2 regions of the Kribbella sp. NPDC006257 genome follow, and region 2 is predicted to be linked to the other one. Evidence: riboswitches for the same ligand, from Rfam matches in the RefSeq annotation. Region 2 holds a riboswitch; the other holds the start of a gene.
What was found. A riboswitch is a leader RNA that binds a small molecule or an ion and turns the genes downstream of it on or off. The one in region 2 is predicted to bind thiamine pyrophosphate.
Positions count from the first base shown of each region.

Region 1: it holds a riboswitch for thiamine pyrophosphate, as region 2 does, so the genes downstream of both, thiC (phosphomethylpyrimidine synthase ThiC) here and ABZ004_RS19825 (cytosine permease) in region 2, are expected to answer to the same signal.

Region 1 covers NZ_JBEXSJ010000009.1:174,526-186,287, forward strand. The annotation lists gene ABZ004_RS13845 (glycoside hydrolase family 3 N-terminal domain-containing protein) at 1-212, shown strand, start outside; gene ABZ004_RS13850 (DUF202 domain-containing protein) at 209-547, shown strand; gene ABZ004_RS13855 (DUF202 domain-containing protein) at 544-846, shown strand; gene ABZ004_RS13860 (DUF47 family protein) at 985-1,617, shown strand; gene ABZ004_RS13865 (inorganic phosphate transporter) at 1,620-2,618, shown strand; gene ABZ004_RS13870 (inorganic phosphate transporter) at 2,745-3,875, shown strand; gene ABZ004_RS13875 (hypothetical protein) at 3,886-4,119, shown strand; gene ABZ004_RS13880 (hypothetical protein) at 4,179-4,730, shown strand; gene ABZ004_RS13885 (MFS transporter) at 4,751-5,977, opposite strand; gene ABZ004_RS13890 (MarR family transcriptional regulator) at 5,974-6,453, opposite strand; gene ABZ004_RS13895 (hypothetical protein) at 6,504-7,028, opposite strand; gene ABZ004_RS13900 (lysophospholipid acyltransferase family protein) at 7,265-8,014, opposite strand; gene ABZ004_RS13905 (hypothetical protein) at 8,080-8,406, opposite strand; TPP riboswitch at 8,455-8,612, shown strand; gene thiC (phosphomethylpyrimidine synthase ThiC) at 8,603-10,228, shown strand; gene ABZ004_RS13915 (transposase) at 10,574-11,173, shown strand; gene ABZ004_RS13920 (hypothetical protein) at 11,170-11,724, shown strand; gene ABZ004_RS13925 (RDD family protein) at 11,721-11,762, opposite strand, start outside.
Region 2 covers NZ_JBEXSJ010000015.1:95,429-107,190, forward strand. The annotation lists gene ABZ004_RS19810 (sigma-70 family RNA polymerase sigma factor) at 538-1,032, shown strand; gene ABZ004_RS19815 (methylated-DNA--[protein]-cysteine S-methyltransferase) at 1,025-1,594, shown strand; gene ABZ004_RS19820 (class I SAM-dependent methyltransferase) at 1,846-2,526, opposite strand; gene ABZ004_RS19825 (cytosine permease) at 2,565-3,929, opposite strand; TPP riboswitch at 3,923-4,038, opposite strand; gene ABZ004_RS19830 (alpha/beta hydrolase) at 4,060-4,653, opposite strand; gene ABZ004_RS19835 (hypothetical protein) at 4,713-5,585, opposite strand; gene ABZ004_RS19840 (DUF3152 domain-containing protein) at 5,645-6,439, opposite strand; gene ABZ004_RS19845 (hypothetical protein) at 6,739-7,713, shown strand; gene ABZ004_RS19850 (ATP-binding protein) at 7,718-8,911, opposite strand; gene ABZ004_RS19855 (class I SAM-dependent methyltransferase) at 9,039-9,452, opposite strand; gene ABZ004_RS19860 ((p)ppGpp synthetase) at 9,504-10,535, shown strand; gene ABZ004_RS19865 (winged helix-turn-helix domain-containing protein) at 10,532-11,515, opposite strand; gene ABZ004_RS19870 (MFS transporter) at 11,576-11,762, opposite strand, start outside.

The sequences.
Region 1 (11,762 bases), on a different contig from region 2:
TGGCTTCGGTGCCGGCCGGTGACCGGGCGACCAGGTTCGTAGCGGTCGGTGGTGACATCGTGATCACGGCCAAGGCGTCGCTCACTTCGGTGATGATCAACGCGCTCGTCCGGAAAGCCCAACAGGACAAGGCGTTCGGGGCGCAGCTGCAGGCGAGTGTCCGTCGAGTCCTCGCGCTGAAGCAGAACCACGGTCTGGTGAGCTGCAGTTGAGCCAGGAGGAGCAGGAGCCTGACTACCGGTTCACGCTGGCCAACGAACGGACCTATCTGGCGTACCTGCGGACGTCGCTCGCCTGCTACGCGGGCGGCTTGTCCGCGGTCCAGTTCCTGAACCTCGGCGGCGCCCGGTGGCCCGGCCGGGTGATCGGGATCGTCTTGGTGACGGCCGGGATCGTCACCACGCTCGGCGCGTTCCGTCGCTGGCAGGTGAACCTCAGCGCGATGCGCACCGGCGCCCGGCTGCCGGTCACCCGGATCCCTTTGGTGCTCGGGGCAACGATCGCCACGGTCGGCCTGATCGGCCTGCTGTTCAGCCTGCTGCGATGACCCAGCCACCAGGGCTGCAGCCCGAACGCACCCTGCTCGCCTGGCGGCGCACGTCCCTGGGCCTGGTCGCGAACGGCCTCCTGCTGCTGTCCTCCGGCATCGGTACGTCGGACATCCGGCTCGGCCTGGGCATCGTCGTCACCGTCCTGGCCCTGTCCTGCTGGGCGACGGTGAGTGCCGTCTACCGCCATCTGCGTCACGATCCAGGTGGCCTGGGGTCAGATCGCGTACTCCGGGTCGCGGCCGGTCTAGTGCTGCTGGTGGGCCTGTTCGACCTCTACGCGGTGATCACTCGCTGAAGTTTGTTGGTCACGAACAGGCAGCATTGAGTCTACGTGTTCATCATCTCGCGGTACCTTGACGAGGCGGATGCTCCGTCAGCGGTCCGTTGCCCCTAGCATGTTCACGGTTTGTCCCTCGTTCACCCGGAGCTTGAAGTGCCGTTACGTCTGCGTCCGAACGACCCGACGTTCTACGACCTTTTCACCGAGTCAGCCAATCACTTGGTCGACGGATCCCGCATCCTCGCCGAACTGCTCGGCAGTACGGCCGGATCCGGCCTGTCCGCCAGCCACCAGATCGCCGCCCAGATGAAGGACGCCGAGCACGCAGCGGACGAGACCACACACTCGATCATCCGCCGCGTCAACTCGACCTTCGTCACCCCGTTCGACCGGGAGGACATCTACCGGCTGGCCTCCGACCTCGACGACGTGATGGATTACATGGAGGAGGCGGTCGATGCCGTCCACCTCTTCAACCTCGACAAGCTGCCGGCCGAGGTCGCCGAGCAGATCGAGGTGCTGCAGCGGATGGGCGCGCTGACCGCCGAGACGATGCCCCGGCTGCGCACGATGAAGGACCTGGCGGAGTACTGGATCGAGATCAACCGGCTGGAGAACACCGGTGACGCGGTGCACCGCCGGATCATCGCCAAGCTGTTCAGCGGCGAGTACGAGGCGCTGACGGTGATGAAGCTGAAGACCGTGGTCGACCTGCTGGAGGCCGCCATCGACGCCTTCGAGCACGTCGCCAACACGGTCGAACAGATCGCCGTCAAGGAGAGCTGAGCGTGGAGTTCGCGCTCGTCATCGCCGTCATCGTCATCGCGCTGGCCTTCGACTACACGAACGGCTTCCACGACGCCGCCAACGCGATCGCGACCTCGGTCTCGACCCGCGCGCTGACCCCGCGGGTCGCGCTGCTGATGGCGGCGATCTTCAACTTCGCCGGTGCCTTCCTCGGCACCGAGGTGGCCGAGACGATCGGCAAGGGTGTGATCACCCTGCCGTCGGGCCGGCACGGGCTGGTCGTGGTGATCGCCGCCCTGATCGGCGCCATCACCTGGAACCTGATCACCTGGTACTTCGGGTTGCCGAGCTCCTCGTCGCACGCGCTGATCGGTGGCCTGGTCGGCGCCGGGCTCGCCTCGACCAGCGTGGTGCTGTGGTCCGGCATCGTGGACAAGGTCGTCATCCCGATGGTGCTCTCGCCCGCGATCGGATTCCTCGGTGCCTTCTTGCTGATGCTGGCGATCCTCTGGCTCTTCCGGCGCAGCAACCCCGGCCGCACCACCCGCGGTTTCCGGCTCGCCCAGTCCCTGTCGGCCGCAGCGATGTCTTTGGGCCACGGCCTGCAGGACGCGCAGAAGACGATGGGCGTGATGTTCCTCGCGCTGCTCACCACCGGGCACGTGAACAAGTCCGACGGAATCCCGATCTGGGTCAAGTTCGCCGCCGCCACCGCGATCTCGCTCGGCACGTACTCCGGCGGCTGGCGGATCATGCGCACGCTCGGCCGGCGCATCATCCACCTGGACCCGGCGCGTGGATTCGCCTCCGAGGCGGTCGCGGCGACCGTGCTCTACGTGATGGCGATCGGGCTGCACGCCCCGGTGTCGACGACGCACACGATCACCTCCGCGGTGATGGGTGCGGGCGCGACGAAGCGGCTGTCCGCCGTGCGCTGGGGTGTCGCGAAGGGGATCGTGACCGCCTGGGTGCTGACCATCCCGGCTGCCGGTCTGGTCGCGGCAGGGGTCTACGGATTGGCGCACCTGATCCTGGAGTGATCGGCCGGCGCCGAGAGTACGCCGTGCGGGCAGTTCAGCTTTTGAGTAGTTCATTTCGAATTAACCCCCGGCCCTTAGCGTCGAGAGCGTTCTCAAGACGCCGCCCAGTTCCGGGATGTGATCGGGATGGATCTGTCGTTCCTGGTGGTCGTGGTGATCATCACCGCGCTCGTGTTCGACTTCACCAACGGGTTCCATGACACGGCGAACGCGATGGCCACCTCCATCGCCACCGGCGCGCTCAGACCGAAGGTTGCGGTCGCGCTGTCCGCGGTGCTGAACCTGGTCGGCGCGTTCGTCTCCACCGAGGTCGCCAAGACCATCTCCAGCGGCCTGGTCGACGATGCGAAGGTGACCGTGCCGATCATCTTCGGCGGTCTGGTCGGCGCGATCCTGTGGAACCTGCTGACCTGGTACGTCGGGTTGCCGAGCTCCTCGTCGCACGCGCTCTTCGGCGGGCTGATCGGGGCGACCTGGATCGCGGCCGGGAGCGGCGCCGTGCACTTCGGCACCGTCGTCCAGAAGATCATCGTGCCGGCCGTCGCCGCGCCGATCGTGGCCGGCGTGGTGGCGACGATCGGGACCTACCTGATCTACACGATCACCGCGCGGGCCCGGAAGAAGACGGTCGACGACGGGTTCCGGGTCGGCCAGATCGCGTCCGCCTCGCTGGTCTCGCTCGCGCACGGCACGGGGGACGCGCAGAAGACGATGGGCATCATCACGCTGGTGCTGATCACGTCCGGTTCGCTGGCTTCGGGGTCGAAGCCGCCGCTCTGGGTGATCTTCGCGGCCGGGCTGGCGATCGCGGCCGGGACTTACCTGGGCGGCTGGCGGATCATCCGCACGATGGGCAAGGGGCTGACCGAGATCGAGTCGCCGCAGGGCTTCGCGGCGGAGAGCAGTTCGACCGCCGTACTGCTGGCCTCGTCGCACCTGGGCTTCCCGCTGTCGACCACACAGGTCTGCTCGGGCAGCATCCTCGGTGCGGGGCTCGGGAAGCGGCTCGCGGAGGTGCGCTGGACCGTCGCGGGGCGGATGGCGCTGGCGTGGCTCTTCACGCTTCCCGCTGCAGCTCTCGTCGGGGCGCTGGCGGGCCGGGTCGCGAACTCGGGGAACCTCGGCGTCGGAATCATCGCGATCGCTGCCGCAGCTGCCGGCCTCTTCATCTACGCGGCGTCACGGCGGAAGCCGGTCACGTCCGACAACGTCAACGAATACCCCGGTACGCCGACCCCGGTCACCACGGCCGCCTGAGGAGACGCAGATGCACATCGACTGGAGCGCCCTCGGCCAGGTAGCCCTCGCCAGCCTTCTCTTCGGAGTCGGCCTCGTCGTCCTGTTCTCGATCGGCGTCACGGCGTGGTCCCGACGAGCAGTTGCTGTAGAGGCGAAGAAGGGCAACGCCCCTGTCGACACAGCAGTCGCCACTCTGTGCTTCGCCGCCTGCGCAGCCGCCATCCTCTACGGCCTCTACCTGATCATCCCCCAATTGCACTGACCCCCGACCCCCAGTCTGCTGGGCCCGGGGGTGACCGTTTCGTGCAACATACTTCCCGGGTGGACGAGATCGAGTTGCCGTTTCGTGGCTGGTTCAAGGGGACCGTGCCGGTGATGCACGCGCCCGAGGGCGACCCGACTGTGCTGGAGCTGCACTGCCCGCTCGGCAACCTGAAGGTGTTCGGGCTCATCGACACGCCTGACCATCAGGAGGGCGGCGAGGAACTGGCCCTGGGAATGTTCAGCCGGAAGCGGATCCGTTGCGTCGTACCGCGCAAGTACACCCACGTCCAGATCGTTCCCTCGATCAGGTCGCCCGGATTCGCCAGGTGGCAGCTCGGCTACCGGCCTGCCAGCAGCCTTCCCGAACTGCACGGCTCAGTCACCGGCGGTCACACCGCTGTCTTCCGCTACACCGGACGCCGGACCACAGCCCACCTCGCAGTAGCGAAGTCCTATGCGTACTTGAAGCACTACAAGTTCGTCGGCGACAACTACACGGGCCTGACCTTCGCCAACGCCCCCTTCCGCGGCAAGATCGAGATACCGGGCCCTGGATTGATCGTCGTCGACAGCGTCGTCTCCTCCTGGACCCTCACCCTGCCGGCCTGAAACGTCGCCAATCAGGGGTGTTATTTGCTGTCGATCAGGGTGGCAGGAGTTCGGAGGCCGGGGGTGCTTGCGGCGACGGCGGCTACTGCTGCGATGCAGAGGATCGCGCCGGAGGCGAGGGACGCCACGGGTGAGGTGAGTTGTGCGACCACGCCGCCGCGGAGGTTGCCGAGGTCGGGGCCGGCCTGGCCGACGATCTGCTCGGCGGCGCTGACCCGGCCGAGTAGCTCGGCCGGCGTGTGCAGCTGGACGATCGTGCTCCGGGAGACCACGGCGATGGTGTCCGCGGCGCCGGCGACCGCGAGACAGACCAGCGCCAGCCAAGGCACCGGCGAGAACGCGAACAACAGCAACGCACAACCCCAGCCGGCCGAGCCGCACAACATGACCACACCGTGCCGCGGCAACCGGGTGAACGATCCGGAGAACAGCGATGCGGCCACCCCGCCGACGGCGATCGCGGTCAGGAACAATCCCAGCGTCCGCGGGTTGTTGCCGAACCGCTCCGCGTTGATCACCGGAAACAGGCTGATCGGCATCGACAACACGGTCGCCGCCAGGTCTGTCACCAGTGCGCCACGGATCACCGGCGTCGACACCACGAAGGTCAACCCTTCCCAGACCCCGTGGAGCCCCGGTTTGGCGGTTGACTCGATCCGCATCCGCGGCAGACCGAGTACGCCGTACAGGGCGGCGAGGAAACTCAGCGCGTCGATCAGGTAGCACACGCCGACACCCCAGGCGCCGATGATCAGACCGCCGAGGGCCGGGCCGATCAGCATCGCCCCCTGGAACCCGATCCGGTTCAGCGCGATCCCCGCCGCCAATTGGTGGCGGCTCAGCAGCTGCGGCAGGACCGTCCGCGCCACCGGGCCCGCGGTCGCACCGAACGACGCCTGGACGGCGACGAGGCCCAGCAGCACCCCCACCGGGACCCGGCCGATCACCAGTTGGCTCGCCATCACGGTTGCGGTGAGCAACTGTCCGCAGGTGGTGACGAGGTAGATCTTCCGCCGGTCGAGCCGGTCCACGAGGGTGCCGGCGAACAGCCCGAGCAGGATCAACGGCAACGCCTGCGCCAGTCCGACCGCGCCGGTCCAGGCCGGGCTCGAGGTCTGGTCCCAGACCTGGAACATCACCGCGACGAACGTCAGCTGCCCGCCGAAGCCGGACAGCACCTGCCCGATCCACAGCCGCCGGTACGCCGGTACGCGCAACGGCCCGAGGTCGATGAACGCGCGCCTCATTCCGCGCCGCCTTCGAGGTGCTCGGTGATGCGCTGATGGAAGCTCTTCCGTTGCAGAGCGGCCTCGACGTCGCGCACCACCTGGGTCATCGGGTACGGCAACTCGGCCTCGAGCTCGGTGATCGCGGCCTCGGTCGCCCGCCACTCGGCGGCGAGCAACTCGACGAGCTTCTTGGACTTGGCGGTCAGCGTGACCCGCTTGCTCCGCGCGTCGGCACCCGGCACGGTCCGGACCAGCCCGGCGCTGCGCATCGCGGCCACCTTCTGACTGAGGGCCGAATGCGTCCGGCCGATCGCCTCGGCCAGCTCGGTGATGGTCATCGGCCCGTGCAGGTGCAACTGCAGCAGCTCACGCACGTAGGTCGGCTTCAGGCCCTTGATCTGCCGGTCGCTGTAGATCTGCCCGATCTCGGCATCCATCCGCGCCAGCAAGTCATGCAACGGCCGCCACTGACTCTGCTCGGTGGGATCGTCCATACCGCCACCATAACAGCACTTATATAAGCACTGTTACTTCTGCTGATCTGCTAGCGGTTCCAGCGGCGGACGGCTTTGGCGATGTCTTTGGTGCGGAGGTTGCTGACGCCCTCTTCCCAGCTGCGGTAGAGGGACTCACCCAGGAGGGTGGGATTGAGGAGGGCCTGGGGGCGTACGGCCATCGCCCAGGTGGCTGCTGCCGCGTGGCCCTGCTGGAAGAGCAGGTGGTTCACGGTCGCGTTGATTCGGCTCTTGTCGTCGCCGTGGAGGCCGTTGGAGGCCCAGTTCTGGACCAGGACGGGGTCCTGGGCGGTGATCTGGGCCAGGTAGGTCAGCGGACCCCGCCAGAAGCCGCGGCGGCCGATGTTGTCCAGGCTTTCCAGTGGGAACCAGCCGTTGGAGCAACGGCGCCCGTTCACGGCCGCTTCGAGTTCGCGCGCCTGGTCCGAGCGCAGGTCCTGGGTCGCCCAGGCGATGAAGAACCCGCCGACGTCCGGGATCTCTTCTTCGATATCCGGTGGGATCGTCAGCGTTCCCGGCTCGAAGAGGTGCAACTCTTCGTCAAATTCGAACAAAACCTTCCCCCGCCCGTGACGGCCGGCCGGGCGCATGGGCGACCGGCCTGCGTCGAGAGGGACCCCCCAGATTCCTGCTTCGACAACAAAAGGCTTTCGTACTCCTGGGGTTGCCGCAGGGTCAAGACGTCGCCGGGAAAGTTTTCGATCCACCGGGAGATCGGTTGCCAAGCGCGACGGGGGTGTCGCGTCACGTAGTACAGGCTTATCTCTTGGCGGAAGGACGAGCCGGCGCGCTACTTCTTGCGGCGTTCGGCGCGGAGGCGGAGTTCCTCGGCGTCCAGCCGGTCGGCCTCCTCGGGGGTCGGGGCGCCGCCGCCGTACGCCGCGGGCAGCCACCAGGCGCCGGCCGGCTGCTCGTGGTACTCGCGGATCGTCCGCTCGAGCAGCCCCGCCATCGTCTTGTGCAGCTGCTCGGTCGCCGCGGTCGCGTCGTCCGCCCGCGTCACGGTCATCGGCTCGCCGACCGTGATCGAGACCCGCTGGTGCCGGGAGAAGTCCCGCGGATGGTCCTTGGTGAGCATCCGCTGGGTGCCCCACAGGACCATCGGGATGATCGGTACGCCGGCCGCCGCGGCCATCCGCACGGTCCCGGACTTGAACTCCTTGAGCTCGAACGACCGGCTGATCGTCGCCTCCGGGAAGACGCCGACGATCTCACCCTCGCCCAGGTACCGCAGGGCCTCCCGGTACGACGCCGAGCCGGCTTCGCGGTCGACCGGGATGTGGTGCATACCCCGCATGAGCGGGCCGGAGACCTTGTTCCGGAACAGCGCCTCTTTCGCCATGAACCGGACCAGCCGCTTGCTCGGCTGCGCGCCGAACCCGCCGATCACGAAGTCCACGTAGCTGATGTGGTTCAGCGCGAGCACCGCGCCGCCGGTCCGCGGCACGTTCTCGGTGCCGGTCATCCGGAACTTCAGATCGAGCACCTTGAAGGCGGTCTTGGCGAAGCCGATCACCGGCGGATACAGGATGTCGCGCATGCCAAGACGCTACCGGTTCCAGCAACTCGCCACACCGCCGCAGAGTGTGATCCCGGTCAGTTCCGCTAGGCACCGGAGGGGTCGAGGAGCGCATCCAGCCGGATCCCCTCGGCGTCGATCTGGAAGTCGTAGGCCGTCGGCTCTTGGGTTGGTTCGAGTTCAACGCTGCCGCCGTACGGGGCGACGTGGTCGCGGATCCTCGCCAGGAAGGTGTTGAAGCGAGGGGTATGGCGGTCGGCCAGTTCTTGGTTGTCGGCGAAGGCCGGCGTTTCGCCAGGATCTCGCAGACATCGCTGACCTCCGCCTCCACCACCTGCCCCGCGACGTCGTAGTACGCCAGCAGGGTGGTGTGCCTGCCGTCTCGCCCTGCCAGCCTGCCAGTGATACGCCACACGGATCCAGTACGCAGTAGGCAGTTGGTGGGTAGGGTTGCGGGGACAAATTGATATCGCGGGAGCTCGCGCTGTAGCGGGCTGAGAGGGCGGCTGGACTGCGCACCGCTGCGCCGGGATCACCGGGCAGGCGAGGCGAACCGGCGCCGCCGACCGCCGAACCTGTCCGGGTAATTCCGGCGTAGGGAGCACAATCGTGACCTCGATCGACCATTCCGTTCGTCCGACCGTCACCACCGGGCCCATCTCGGGGTCCAGCAAGATCCATCGCGGGGAACTCGGCGTACCGGCCAGGCGGGTGCACCTCACCAACGGGGAGCACTTCGACCTGTACGACACGTCCGGGCCGTACACCGACAGGGAGGCCCGCATCGACGTCCAGGCCGGGCTGCCCGCGCTGCGGCGTGAGTGGATCGCCGGGCGGGAGCCGCTGACGCAGCTGGCGTACGCGCGAGCCGGCACCATCACCGAGGAGATGCGCTACATCGCCGTACGGGAAGGGGTTGAGCCTTCTTTCGTCCGCGATGAGGTGGCCCGCGGGCGCGCGGTGATCCCGGCGAACCGCCGGCATCCGGAGTCCGAGCCGATGATCATCGGGAAGAAGTTCCTGGTGAAGGTGAACGCGAACATCGGCAACTCGGCGGTGTCCTCGTCGATCGAGGACGAGGTGGAGAAGCTCGTCTGGGCGACGCGCTGGGGCGCCGACACCGTGATGGATCTGTCCACCGGCAAGAACATCCACGAGACCCGCGAGTGGATCCTGCGAAACTCGCCGGTGCCGATCGGGACCGTGCCGCTCTACCAGGCGTTGGAGAAGGTGAAGGGCGACCCGACCGAGCTGTCCTGGGAGGTCTATCGCGACACCGTGATCGAGCAGTGCGAGCAGGGCGTCGACTACCTGACGGTGCATGCCGGCGTACTGCTCAGGTATGTCCCGCTGACTGCCCAGCGGATCACCGGGATCGTCTCGCGCGGCGGGTCGATCATGGCGGCGTGGTGCCTCGCACATCACCAGGAATCCTTCCTGTACACGCATTTCGCCGAACTCTGCGAGATCCTCCGCGGGTACGACGTGACGTTCTCGCTCGGCGACGGCCTGCGTCCGGGGTGCATCGCGGACGCCAACGACGCGGCCCAGTTCGCCGAGCTGCGGACTCTCGGCGAGCTGACCAAGATCGCCTGGGAGCACGACGTCCAGGTGATGATCGAAGGTCCGGGACACGTGCCGATGAACAAGATCGCGGAGAACGTCCGGCTGGAGGAGGAGCTCTGCGGTGAGGCGCCGTTCTACACATTGGGGCCGTTGGCAACTGATGTCGCACCGGCGTACGACCACATCACCAGTGCGATCGGCGCGGCCCAGATCGGCTGGCTCGGTACGGCGATGCTCTGTTACGTGACGCCCAAGGAGCACCTCGGGCTGCCCGATCGCGACGACGTGAAGACGGGCGTGATCACCTACAAGATCGCTGCCCACGCGGCCGATCTGGCGAAGGGGCATCCGGGCGCCCAGGACTGGGACGACGCGTTGTCGCGGGCGAGGTTCGAGTTCCGCTGGGAGGACCAGTTCAACCTCTCGCTGGATCCTGACACGGCCCGCTCGTACCACGACGAGACGCTGCCGGCCGAGCCCGCGAAGACGGCCCACTTCTGCTCGATGTGCGGACCGAAGTTCTGCTCGATGCGGATCACCGCCGACATCCGCAAGTACGCCGAGGAAAAGGGCCTCACCTCCACCGAGGCCATCGAGGCGGGCTTCGCCGAAATGTCAGAAACCTTCAAGTCCAACGACTCCAAGGTCTACCTCCCCGTCATCGACTAGCCGGCCCGCCGAGCCCCGCGGCCGAAATCCCCCTCGGCCGCGGGGTACGGCAACGGGCAGGAGCGTATATGCCTGGTGCGGAACTAACAGTCTGAACTGTCAGTCGTTTGTTTTCTAGAATTGTTGGTCCGGAGGGGAAACGGGCTCGAAATGTCCTGACTCGGAGTGAAGGTGGGCCGTGAGTCGGGGCGCGGAACGGGGCTGTTTCAGCGGAAAATAGGGGAATCGGTGGGTCCGCGGGGCGATCACACGGAGTGATCGGGTGAACCGATTCAGGTTATTTCCTTCACTCTACGTGAATAAGACTGTAGCCTTAATCATGCGCTGGGAAGGAGGTGCAGGGCGGTGGTCTTCGTTCTCACGGTAGATCAGCGAGCCAGCCGAACGACATCGGATGTGGTTCCCGACCTGCTGAACACGCTCAACCGGCGGCCCCGGCGGATCGGGCTGCTGCGGAAGTTCGAGCGGACGGCAGGCGACGAAGTGCAAGGCGTGCTGGCCGAGGCCCGCGCGACCATCGACGTGATCGTCCACCTGATCCGGGCCGACCGGTGGTACATCGGGCTCGGCATCGGCGACGTGGACTCCCCGCTGCCGCGCAGTACGAGGGCAGGCAGTGGTGCCGCGTTCGTCAACGCGCGCGAGGCGGTCAACCGGGCCAAGGCGAGTCCCCATCACATCAACGTGGTCGGCACCGACGCCCACCACGCGGAGCAGGTGGAGAGCGTGCTCTGGCTGATGGCTTCCGTACTGCGGCGTCGCAGCGAGCGTGGCTGGGCGGTGGCCGACCTGCTCGCCGAGGGCCTCAGTCGTCGCGAGATCGGCGTGAAGCTGGGGATCAGCCAGTCCGCGGTGACCCAGCGGGCCCAGGCGGCCGGCGTCGTCGAGGAGCAGCGCGGCCGGGTGCTCGCGGCGGAATTGCTCGACCGTGGTGCCGCTGCATGACGGCAGTCGTGCTGTCCCTGGCAGCGATCGGCTTCGTGTTCGCTGTCCTGGCCTGGGTGCTCAAGGCCGGTTCCACTCTCGAGATCGTGATCAGTGCGTTGATGCTGGCCTGCCTCACGGCGGTCGGCATCATCCTGCTGGCCGGCGACGGTGTGACGGGCTGGCGGGAGGGCTGGTGGAACGTGCTGCTCCTGTTGGCCGGCGGCCTGGCTGTCACCGGTGGCGGGCCGCTGACGACCTCTGTGCTGGCGCTGGTCGACCGAGGCAACACGAGAGCCCAGTCGACCCAGAAGGCCGGTGAGGTACTGCGTGGCGGCGCGCTGATCGGTGCGCTCGAGCGTGGCGCCATCTACGCGTCGATAGTGGCCGGCTTTCCGGAAGGCCTGGCGATCGTGCTGGCCATCAAGGGACTGGCCCGGTACCCCGAACTGCGGAGTCCGGACCAGCCGGCGTCGGTGACGCCGCAAGCCGTGGCCGAGCGGTTCATCATCGGCACCTTCACCAGCGTCCTCTGGTCCGTCGCCTGCGCCGGCCTCGTGCTGTCGCGCTAGTACTTCGGCCGCTTCACCACGATGGTGGACAGAGCGGC
Region 2 (11,762 bases):
GTCAGCGACAGGTGGCGCTGGAGGTGCGCATCTGGTCGATGACGCGGCGGCGGGTGAGCAGACGACTGACCAGCACCGGCAGCGGTGCGCCACCGGGGTTCCAGGCCGAAGTCGTCGTCATGTCAATCACTGTCTCACCTAAGTCGACTGAATAACTAGACAATCTCGCCATCCGAAACACCTGTCCGAATTTGCCCACTCCCCGAAACAACACACCCACCAGTTGCAGACAACCGCGGAGGACGAACGAGGAGGGCAAAGGAGATGCATCAGTCGGGTTTGCCAAGGCGGAGGCAGCAAGGCCCAGCTGGGGCGGGTGGGGAACGGAGGTCGGATGGGGACTGGGGGTGCAGGGCTGGAGGGGGTCCGGGGCCAGGAGTGCCGGGTGGGGCGTGCCCGGCAGGTGTGTGCGGGATGGGGGTGCCGGGTGGGGTGCGCCGGGAGGTGTCTGCGGGTGGGTGCGCGGGGCGGGTGCGCGGGGTGGGTGTGTGGGGTGGGGGGTCACAAGGTGGTGGGGTGGTGCGTTGTACTGGGGTGATGGTTTTGGAGCGGGTTGAGTTGCCGCCGTTTCAGGTGTTGGTGGATGAGCATTGGCGGGACGTGATTCGGTTGGCGCGGGCGTTGGCGGGGCCGGTGGACGGGGAGGATGTGGCGCAGCGGGCGTGGGAGAAAGCGTTTGCGGCTTATTCCGGGCTGAAGTCGGCCAAGAACCTGCGGAGCTGGTTGCTGACGATCACCGCGCGGTGTGCGACCGATGTCCACCGGGCGCGGAAACCACAGACACCCCTCGACGACGCTCCGCCGATCGCCGTGGACGGGCCGGACGCCGCCGAATGGCCCGACCCCGAGCTCTGGCAGGCCGTGAACGAGCTGCCCGAGCGGCAGCGCATCGCTGTCACGCTGAAATACGTCGGCGACCTGGACCACCATGGCGTGGCCGCCGCTCTGGACACCACGCCCGCCGCATCCCGCCGACTCGTCAGCGATGCGCTCGCAACGTTGCGCAAGAACCTCGGAGTACGAAATGACTGATCTCGAGCGCCGGCTGAGCCGCCTCGCCACACCCTCTACCGCCCGTCCGCCGGTGTTGCCCACCGCCGACGTCGCCTACGCCTTGCACGACACCCAGATCGGCACCCTGCTGCTGGCGGTCGCGGCGGGCAAGGTCGTCGCCAGCTCGTTCGGCGACGAGGAGACCATGACGAACCGGTTGGCCCGGGCGATCTCTCCCCGCGTACTGCGGCAGCCCGGCGCACTGGATGACGTACGCCGCCAGCTGGACGAATACCTGGCCGGCCGGCGGCACTCGTTCGACCTCGAGGTGGACCTCACGCTGGCCACCCCGTTCCAGCGACTCGTCCTCAGCGATCTCCCTCTCCACACCAGCTACGGCCGTACGACGACGTACGGCACCGTGGCGAGCGAGATCCACCGGCCGAAGGCAGCCCGGGCAGTCGGTACGGCGCTCGGCGCGAACCCGCTCTGCGTCGTGCTGCCCTGCCACCGGGTGATCGGCGCGAACGGAAACCTGACCGGATACGCAGGCGGGCTGGACGCGAAACGTTTTCTGCTGAATCTCGAATCGAAAAGCTGAGTTTTCTTCCGGCGCCGATCGAGGATTTACACTGAATCCATTGAGGAGGCAGGCCCCCAGTGTGGAGTGGGGACCTGCCTCTTCTTGCTCGACGCCGGAATTGCTGAGGTGTCAGCGATTCCAGAGCCCGGCCGCTGGCAGAACCCTCAGTTGCCCATAGCAACAGTCAATAGACAACTGCTGACCCAGACCGGATATTTCGGAGATATTTGAAATGTCCGGCCAGCCTTTGCCAGACCCCGTAGTACGGGCTAGGCGTTGGTGGGTTGACGGATTTCCAGGATGAGCCGGCGACGGCCGCCCCATTCGCGTTTGTAGACCTTGAAGTCCTCGATGCCGGCGGCGGTGCAGAGGCGGGCGTAGCTGGCTTCGTCGTGGATGAAGTGGACGCTGCTGGTGCCGAAGTGTTCGGTGGTGACGATGCGATGCTCGGGACCCTGGCGGATCCCGTTGGCGATCTCCGAGGCGGTGGCGGGGCCCCAGATGGGTCCCTCGATGATCGCGAGCCCGCCTGGCCGGAGTACGCGGGAGATCTCCCAGATCGTGGACATCTGCTCGTCCTCGGCGAACAGCTCGTGGAAGGCGGTCCACAGGCAGATCACCGCGTCGAAGGAGTCGGACTTGTACGGCAGGTCCGTCATCGAGCCGATCGCCCAATCGATCGACAGCTCCTCCTCGGCGGCCTTCGCCTGACCGGCCTGGATCAGGTTCGGGGAGATGTCGAGGGCACGGACGACCTTGCCGGCGCGGCGGAGCGGCAGGCTGACCCGGCCGTAGCCGCAGCACAGGTCGAGGACGGATTCGCGACCCTCGAGGAGCTCCTCGACGGCCTTGACGACGGCGGCGTCACGCTCGGGCGTGGTGCGACTGGCGAGCCCCTCGACCCCGAGTTCTTCGTACTCGGCCCGGCTGCGCAGTGCAGAATTCAGCATTGCGCAAGTATCCCGGGCCCGCCGGGCCACTGTCAGCATCAGGTACCAGATCGAGACCCGACAGTTCCCTCCTCGGCCGGCCGGTACTGCCGCCCGAGCCGGCCGAAAACGATTGCCGCCAGCATCGATACGACGATCGACGTGTAGGTGGCGCCGAGCCAGCCCGGAACCGCGTGCCCGTTGAAGATCCGGCCCTGCAGGTCGAGCCAGAACGGCGACCAGCCCTTGACCGTGCCCGGGTTCACCAGCTGGTACGCGACGAAGCCGAAGACCCAGGCCAGCGTGGGCTGCCAGCGGAACCGCGCGGTGTCGGAAACGTCCCAGCGCATCTTCCTGACCACAAAGAAGTCCGCGATCGCGACGGCGAACAAGGGGATGAAGACCGAGCCGATCAGGTAGAGGAACTGGGTGTAGTTGCCCAGGTCAACCAACAGGGCAAGCCCGGTGGCCAGTACGCCGATGGCGACCGAGATCCAGCGGCGATCGATGTGACCGATCAGGTTGTGCGCGGCCATCGTGGTGGAGTAGACGTTCGCGTACGCCTCGTCGACCTCGTCCACGAGCAAGACGAACAACGCGATTGCTCCAGCAGGCAAGGTGACGAGTGCGGTGATCACGTCGGTGCTGTTGGTCTGCAGTGTGGCGACAGCGAGCACGCCCAACGCGTAGTACACGATCGCTGCTATGCCGTAGCCCAGTGCTGATCCGGCGAAGGCTGCCTTGTTCGTCCGGGAGTGGCGCGTGTAGTCAGCGGCGAGTGGTGCGAAGGAGACGACGCCTGCGGCGGCTAGGTCAACAGCGGGCCAGAAGCCGAATACCTCTTCCTGCGGCAGGGAGTGCACCGGCTTGCTGAGCACCGCGACGAACAAGTAGACAGACGCGATCAGCACTAGCCAGACCATGAACTTGCGGAGCAGCTTCACACTGCCCAGCGGACGCACTGCCATCGCAGTGGCGATCACACCAGCCAGTACGACGAACACCCATCGCCAGCGCTCACTGGTCACCGCTACCGCGGCCTGTGAGATCACGATGATCTCCATGGTCGCCCAGCCGATGTTCTGCGCGATGTTGAGTACTGTCGGCGCCACCGAGCCGCGCCGCCCGAACAGTCCGCGCAGGCTGACCATCGCCGGGGCACCAGTCTGCGAGCCGAAGACGGCTGCACCACCGACCACCAGGGCGCCGATGCCGCAGCCGATCACTACAGCAAGCAGGCCTTTCACCAGCGAGCCCGTGTACGCCGCGACGAGCGCACCCGTCACCGGACCGAACAGCGAGATCCCGAAGTTGCCCCAGAGAGTGAACTGGTCGAGGAACCCAAGCGTGCGCGGGGTATCGGTAGTGAGGACCAGTGGCGCCTCGGTGCTGTTCTGGACGTCACGCACTGCAGTAGAGGTCATGGTGACCTGCTCCCTACGCCGGCATTACCCGGTCAGGTTCAGGCGGTCGGCGACCCTGCTTGTCGCCCTCTCAGCCCGCAATACGGTGCGAGCTCCCGCGGAGGTTTGTTACTTCGTCAACGATAACGCGTCAGTCGCTTTGTATACACCTGCCGATGAACGCTGCCAAGTCCCGGCCGTTGGTCAGCACCGGCATATGTGACCCACTTGGCAAGGTCCAGGCCTCGCCATGGGCCTTGTCGGCGAGCTGCTGCACCCACTGCGGCGGCGCCAGGTGGTCGTGCTTCGACCGTACGACGACTGTCGGCGTACTGAGCTCCCGTACAGCAGCAGCCAGGTCGTAGTGACGCGCTGCTTCCATCGCCCGTGCCATTGTGGGGAAGCCAGTGCGGAAGTACTGGCGGCTCAGCCTCGGAACGAGGCCAGGTGAGTCCCAGACGGCACTGCGCACCCACCGGGCAGCCAGTGTCGCCCAGGTCGACGCAGTGACATCACCACTCGGCGCTACAAGTACCAGTGCTTTGGCAAGCTCCGGATGCGCGACTGCAGCGGCTACTACGATCTGGCAGCTCGCAGAGTGACCTACCAGGACAGCTGGAGTCTCCTTGATCTGTACTGCGAGGCGCTCGGCCAGTGCTGTGGTGCTCAGGTCATCACCTCGCGCTGCGCGTTCGCCGTACCCAGGAAGCGTGATCACGTCGTACTGCGCGTCCAGGTGCGCCATTGTGGGTGCATAGGACTCCGGTCCCAGGCCTAGCCCGGGCACCAGTACGACGGGTGCTGTCATTCCCAGGGCGGGCGGTCTGGGGCGGCTTGGACGACCGGGTTGGAGACGTCGGGCCGCAACTCGCGGTACCCGAAGGCGAAGCCGACGGCCAGGATAAGCAGGCCTAGACCGCCCCACCCGTACGCCGTGGGTAGGCGATCCAGGTTGTCGTCGATCGAGCCCATGCCGGTGGACAGCACCATGACGAACCAGATGAACAGCGGGATCAGCGACAGGCCAACCAGACCGAGGCCGACGATCTCGACTGCGTCGGGGTCGCGGCCAACCTTGCGGCGGTGCATCAGGTCGCGCAGCCACATGCCGAGCGCAACGCCGCCGATCAGGATGATCAGGAGCTGGCCGATCGTGTCGATGACATCTGTGCGCAGTGGGTGGTTCAGGGGCGAGCCGGGGAGCTGGGCGATCTCACGGATGGACACGCGCTGGATTGAGATGACCAGGAGTCCGTAGACGGCGGCGATGATCAGGGCGAGCAGGACTACGCGTGCTGCTCGGGGGTCGCGCGGTACTGCGGGTAGCTGGTCGCGTCCGTACGACGGCAGCTCGTGGTGCTCCGGGTACGCGGGAGTGCCGTACGGGTGGCCGGGGCGGTAGCCAGGTGGCTGCACGTAGCCGGGCGGCTGGACGTAGCCGGGGTGCTCGCCGTACGGGCCTTGCTGTGGCTGACCAGGCTGCCCTGGGTACTGCGGCTGGCCCGGGTACTGCGGAGGCGGTTGCTGGCCGGGGTACTGCTGGGGAGGCGGTTGCTGGCCGGGCGGAGCGGAGTACGGGGTGTTGCTGCCGTACGGCGTGGGCTGGGCGTAGTGCTTCGACTCGGGCTCGTCCGGGTCGTCGCCGCGCCCGTAGGTGGGGAACTCCGGTGACGACATCGCTGCTCCCTCGGCTCGGCCTGACTCGCTGCTGCTCTCAGGTTCTCACGGCGGAGGCTTCAGGTGGCCTTGATCGTCGGCCAGGCGTTCGGCCGGCAACCACCGAGGCCCTTGGTCTGCTGCATCATCACCGGCGCCGGAGTGTTCTTCACGGCGCAGGTGGAGTGGCCGTGGCCTAGTGCGTGGCCGACCTCGTGGTTGACGAGGTAGCTGCGGTAGAGGTCGACCTGGCCGGCGTACGCCGGTACGGCGTACATCCAGCGCTTCGCGTTGAGCACCACCCGGTCCTCGACCCGGCAGGAGACCTCACCGCCGGTGTCGAGCGGTAGGCACAGCTTGTCCGTCAGCGTCGGCGTGGCGAGGATGACGCGCAGGTCGGCGTCTGCCTGGTCCGTCCGCTCGAAGCTGACCGGGTGCACCGCCTGCCAGCCGCGCGCGTCGGTCAACGTTTTGTGGATCGCGGCCGCGACGAGCGCGGGATTGAACGACAGGCCTTCCTCGATCTCGACCCGATAGGTGAGCTTGTCCCGTACGCCGGTCGCCTTGTTCGAGCCGGCCACGATGCCGAGCCGCCCGGTCGACACGGTGACGTTCGGCTTCGACTCCTTCGGCGGCCGGGTCAACGTCGGCGCCGGCCGCCCCGGCATCGTGAACGTTGCCGTCGGCACCGGTACGTCGACGACCACCTCCCGGTCCCCGAACTGAGCCGCCAGATTCTGCTCCCGCCCGGCCTCCGGGTGCAGCACCATCACCACTCCGAGCACCGCCACCGCTGTCACCGAGAACCACTGCGCCCGGTAAGACCGCCGCCGGCTGTGCCGCCCACCGGCCCTGCGCCGCTGCCCGGTAGCCATGGTCAACGACCCTATCCACTCCAAACCCTTTCCCAAAAGGGCAGCTTCAGGCGAGTGCCGCCACGAGGAGCTCGCAGGTCTCCTCGACAGTCACACCCTGGACAACTATCGCGTCCGGGCGCAGGGCCGCGACCAGGCTGTCGTACATCGATGCGAGGACCTCGCCGACGGCGGGGCTCCCGGTTTATTCGCCGGTCATGAACTCCGGTCCTCTGTGCATCGCACCATGGTCTCGTTGGATTGCCCGTTCGGACATAAACCGCAGGTGCTTGCGTTGGATGCTGTGGGATGGTCCTGGGGTGGATGCTGCTACTTGGACTTCTGGGGAATGGCTTGGGCGGGCTGGGGGGTGGCTCGATGAGCAGCTGGGGGCTGCGGGGCTGCGGCGTACGGGTGAGGTGAGTCAGCCGCGGGTGCGGGCGTGGGGGACCGTGTTGCGCGCGGAGACCAGCGCGGGGACGGTTTGGTTGAAGGCGCCTGGGCCGGAGACGGTGTTCGAGGTGCCGCTGTACCGGTTGCTGGCGACGATCGTGCCGCAGTTCGTGCTGGACCCGATCGCGGTCGACGTCGAGCGCGGCTGGGTGCTGTTGCCGGACGGCGGTCCCACCCTGCGGGAACAGCTGGGTGAAGAAGACCTGTCCGAGGTGATGACGCGCGTACTTCCGCAGTACGCGGAACTGCAGCTCGACCTGATGCCGCATGCCGAGGATCTGCTCGCGGCGGGTGTCACCGACATGCGTCCGGCGGTGATGCCGCAGCGGTTCGACGAGGCGCTCGAGGCGACCGGCCGCTACGTCGCCGCGAAGGGCGACGAGGAGGCGCGGGAGCGGCATGCGTGGGTGGCAGGGCAGCGTCAGGAGTTCATTGCACGCTGCGCCGACCTGCCGGACCGGGCGAGCCTCGATCACAACGACCTGCACAGCAGCAACATTCTCGGCCGTCCTGGTGGCCCGGTGCGGTTCTACGACTGGGGCGACAGCGTGCTCGCGCACGCGTTCAGCACGATGCTGATCCCGCTGGTGGGGCTGACCAAGCTGCTCGAGGTCGGTCCTGACGACGACCGGGTACGCCGTCCGCGCGACGCCTACCTCGAGGTGTTCGGGGACCCGGCCGACCTGCTCGCCGAACTCGAGCTGGCGTGCTGGATCGGCAAGGTCGCCCGAGCCCTCGTCTGGGAACGCTCCTTGCACGGCGACCTGGACAGCGAGTACGCCGACGCACCCCTGGAAACGCTGTGGGCTCTGAGCATGCCCTCCTGGCAGTTCCCCGCCTGACAGATCAAGCCGTGCGGGTGCGGAGGAATTTGCCGAAGTGGGGGACGGTGAAGGCGACCGTGCCGCGTTCGGCGGAGAAGACGAGGCCTTTCTTGATGAGGCCGTCCCGGGCTGGGGACAGGGATTGGGGTTTGCGGGAGAGAGTGGTGGCGACCTCGGCGGTGGGGACGGGGCCGTCGTCCACGCCGATGCCCAGTTCGGCCATGGCGCGCATGTACTCGCGTTCCGCCGGGGTCGCGCGTTCGTAGCGGGAGCCGAAGAAGCCGACGGTGAGTTCGCGGGAGGCTTCGGGGGCGGCGACGGCGACGTCCTTGATGGTGATCGGGCTCGCGGGGGCGTGGTCCCAGGTGGCGTGGGCGAAGGCCTGGACGAAGTACGGGTAGCCGTCGGTCTGCGCATACAGCTCGTCGAGCGCCTCCTCGTCGTACCGGACGTCCTCACTCTCGGCCGGGACCATCAGCGCGCGGTCGCAGGCTTCGCGGGCGAGGCGGTCGACGCGGATGTAGCGGAAGAGGCGTTCGGAGTACGACTTCGAGGCGGACAGTACGGCGGGGAGGTGTGGCAGGCCGGCTCCGACGACGACGAGCGGGGCACTCTGTTGCGAGATCTCGTGGCAGGCGGCGCAGAGTGCGGACAGGTCATCGGCGCTGATGTCCTGCATCTCGTCGATGAACAGCCCGACGCCGACGCTGAGATCACCGGCGAGGTCGGCGGCGTCGGTGAAGAGTTCGATCAGGTCCATCTCGAGGTCGCCCGAGTCGGCGCGGCCCTTCGCGGCGGCGACGTCGACGGGCGGGTGCCAGCGGATGCCCTTGCGGTCGTTCTGCGCGGTGCGGAGCGCGAAGGCCTTCAGTACGGCGCTGAACTGGTCGACCCGGTCGTCGTCACGGTGCCGGTGCCCGAGTTCGCGCATCGCGGTGTGCATCGCCTGCGCGATCGGCAGCCGGATGCTCTGGTCGGGGCGAGCCTCGATCTTGCCGGTACCCCAGGCGCGCTTGATCGCCTGACTTCGCAGAGTGTTCAGCAGCACGGTCTTGCCGACGCCGCGGAGTCCGGACAGCACCAGACTCCGTTCGGGCCGGCCGGCGGCGACGCGTTCGAGCACCACCTCGAACTGCCGGACCTCGGTGTCGCGACCGGCCAGCTCAGGAGGCCGCTGACCGGCGCCGGGCGCATAGGGATTCCGGATCGGATCCATGCATTCCACTGTATGAGCGCGTCTAGCGTTTTCCTTAGATTTCGCTAGCCACCCGCAGAGCGTGTCGCTTCTCTCTCAAAGATCACCCCTATCTAGCATTTTTGCTAGATTTCACTAGACACCCACATCAAGCCCTAGCGGCGATCACTTCGTACAGATGCCAGTGCTTCGGTCCGCCGAAAGACTTGCCGTCCTCCTCCACCTCGTCGAAGTGCTCCAGCTGCCACCCCCGAAACAGCTCCCGTACGGCGTACTCGGGGTGAACGCTGATTTCCGGCAACTCCGCCCAGGTGTCCCGAGCAGGAAGGGCTGCGCTCGTGGCACGTTCGGTGACTGTCCGGATAGCGGCTTCGCTGGAGTCGACGGCGTGGACTGACCAGCCGTTATGGAGGAGGTCGAGGGTCTCGTTGCCAGCACCGCAGCCTAGGTCGACGGCGGTGCCGGGACGGTCGAAGAGGGCGAGGGCGCGGTGGTAGAGGGGCTTCGGGGGACTGCCGGTGGTGTGGGCGATGTAGCCGGACCAGTCGGAGAAGCGTGTCATTTGGTGGAGTCTTCCGCGCGAAAGGGCCTCCGGGCGCACTAAGGTCTGCGCATGGGCGGGGTTGAGGTGCGGGAGTGGACCGTGCAGGCCGCTGCGCAGTACGAGCGGACGCATCAGCAGTACGTCGGGGGTGCGCGGAAGCTGGAAGCGCTGATCAACGAGTTGATCGGCGAGGAGGAGGGCATCAACTACCTGAGCGCGACGGCGCGGGCGAAGGATCCCGAGTCGTTCCTCGCGAAGGCGTCGAAGCCGCATCCGGACGATCCGAGCAAACCGAAGTACGACGATCCGCTGGAGCAGATCACCGATCTGGTCGCGGCCCGGATCATCACCTTCCTGGTCGAGGCGGTGGACCGGGTCTGCGAGGTGATCGAGTCCGAGTTCGAGATCGTCGAGCACACCGACATGGGCGCGCACACGCGGGCGCAGGGCGCCTTCGGGTATGCGAGCAAGCACTACCTGGTCCGCCTGAACGCGCACCGTCGCGAGCTGCCGGAGTACGCCGTACTGAAGAACCTGACGATGGAGATCCAGGTCCGTACGGCGGTCCAGCACGCGTGGGCCGAGTTCGAGCACGACATCCGGTACAAGCTGGACATCCCGCCGGACCGCAAGCCCGAGTTCGACCGGCGCTTCCTGCTAGCGGCCGCGTTGATGGAGCTGGCGGACAACGAGTTCGCCGAGATCGACAAGCTGTACCGCGAGCTGGCGGCTGCCGAGCCCGACGCGGCGCCGATGGATCTCACGACCAGCACGTTGACCACGTACCTGACCAGGCGCTACCCCGACGCGCCCCACGCGAAGACGAACCACTACGCATGGATCCTCGGGATCCTGGCCAAGCTGGGAGTCACCACGGAGGAGCAGCTGACAGAGCTGCTCCAGGGGATCGACAGTGCTGCAGTGCAGGCTGCCATGACACACAGGTTCCCCGCAGGCACGGTACGCCGGTTGGACGACGACCTGCTGGCGGCGAAGGGCACGGAGTACGTGGATCTGTTCCCGGAGGAAGAGCGTCGCCAGAAGATCCTCCGCGGCCGCTACAAGGCACTGGTCCGCAGCGGTTTACTAGAGGGCCCTTAGCGCGGGCGCGGCTTTTGCCGGAGCAGGGCTGCACCGAGTGGAGTCAGGATGTGCAGCATCGAGGTCTGCTTGCGCTGACTCGCGATCAGCCCGCTGTCGCGCAGCACGGTCAGGTGGTGACTGGCGGTCGGTGCACCGATCCCCACGCGTTTGGCGATCTCCCCAGTCGTGAGCCCTTCACTGGTCGCCTGGAGAACCGCCGCTCGCGTAGTACCGAGCAGTGCTGCTGTTGACGGTCGCTCTGGATCTGCGTCGCCCTCCACCTTGTGCAACAAGGGATAGCTGAGCATTGGCGGCAGGTCGTCGTCGGCCAGCGCTACTGGGTAGTGCCAGCAGAAGTACGACGGGGAGAGGAGCAGGCCGCGGCCGCCGAGGTGCAGGGTTCGGTCGTACGGGTACTGCACCTCCAGCACCGGGTAGTGCCAGCGCATCAGCGGCCAGTAGCTCTTGAGCAACTTATCGACGCCACCGCGAACCAGTGCTCGCGACCGCAGCTGCCTGTCGCCCTCGACGGCTTCCTGGATGTTGTCGTCCTGCGGCTCGATCACCTTCTGGTAGTAGGTCCGCAGAGCGGCGCCAAGCTCACCACGCATCTCCCCGGAAGCCAGGCGCTTGCCGAACACAGGAGCGCGATGCACAAGAGCCAGAGTCTTGAGTTCGCTGGTGACTCGCTCCTGGGGAGTGGCGAGGATCGCCTCGATGCCGGCGTCGAGTCCGTCGAGGGCCGCCGGCGGTGTGAGGAAGTCGGGAAAGTACGCGGCGCGGGGGAAGAGCGGGAGAAGCAGGTCGGTGACCATCGCGTGGAGGTCGCGGTCCTCGGTCAGGGCTTCCTGGGTGGAGCGGTACCAGTTCGCGTAGGCCCAGCGGCCGCGACGGGTCTGTAGACGGTCGAGGCTGTTGGTGATCTCCCAGAGCGGGTCAGGAGTTGCCGCCAGCCGCACCTTGGTCAGGTCGCGCTCGGTGAAGATGATCCGAAGCATCCAGTCCCCAGTCCTGCGTGTCGACGTCAGGCCGATGGAAGCCCGGACGGTAACAGCATGTCAAGAGAGTTCGATGGCAACTTTGGCGGCCGTGGCCCGGGCCCGGGCGGTGGTGGTGATCAGGCCGAGAACCAGGACCAGCAAACCGCAGCCGGCGATGATGAACCAGCACAGCCGGGCCGCCGGGACGAAGCTGGTCTCGAAGGCACTCGTCAGCCGGGCGTTCAGGACAGTACCGACGATCGCG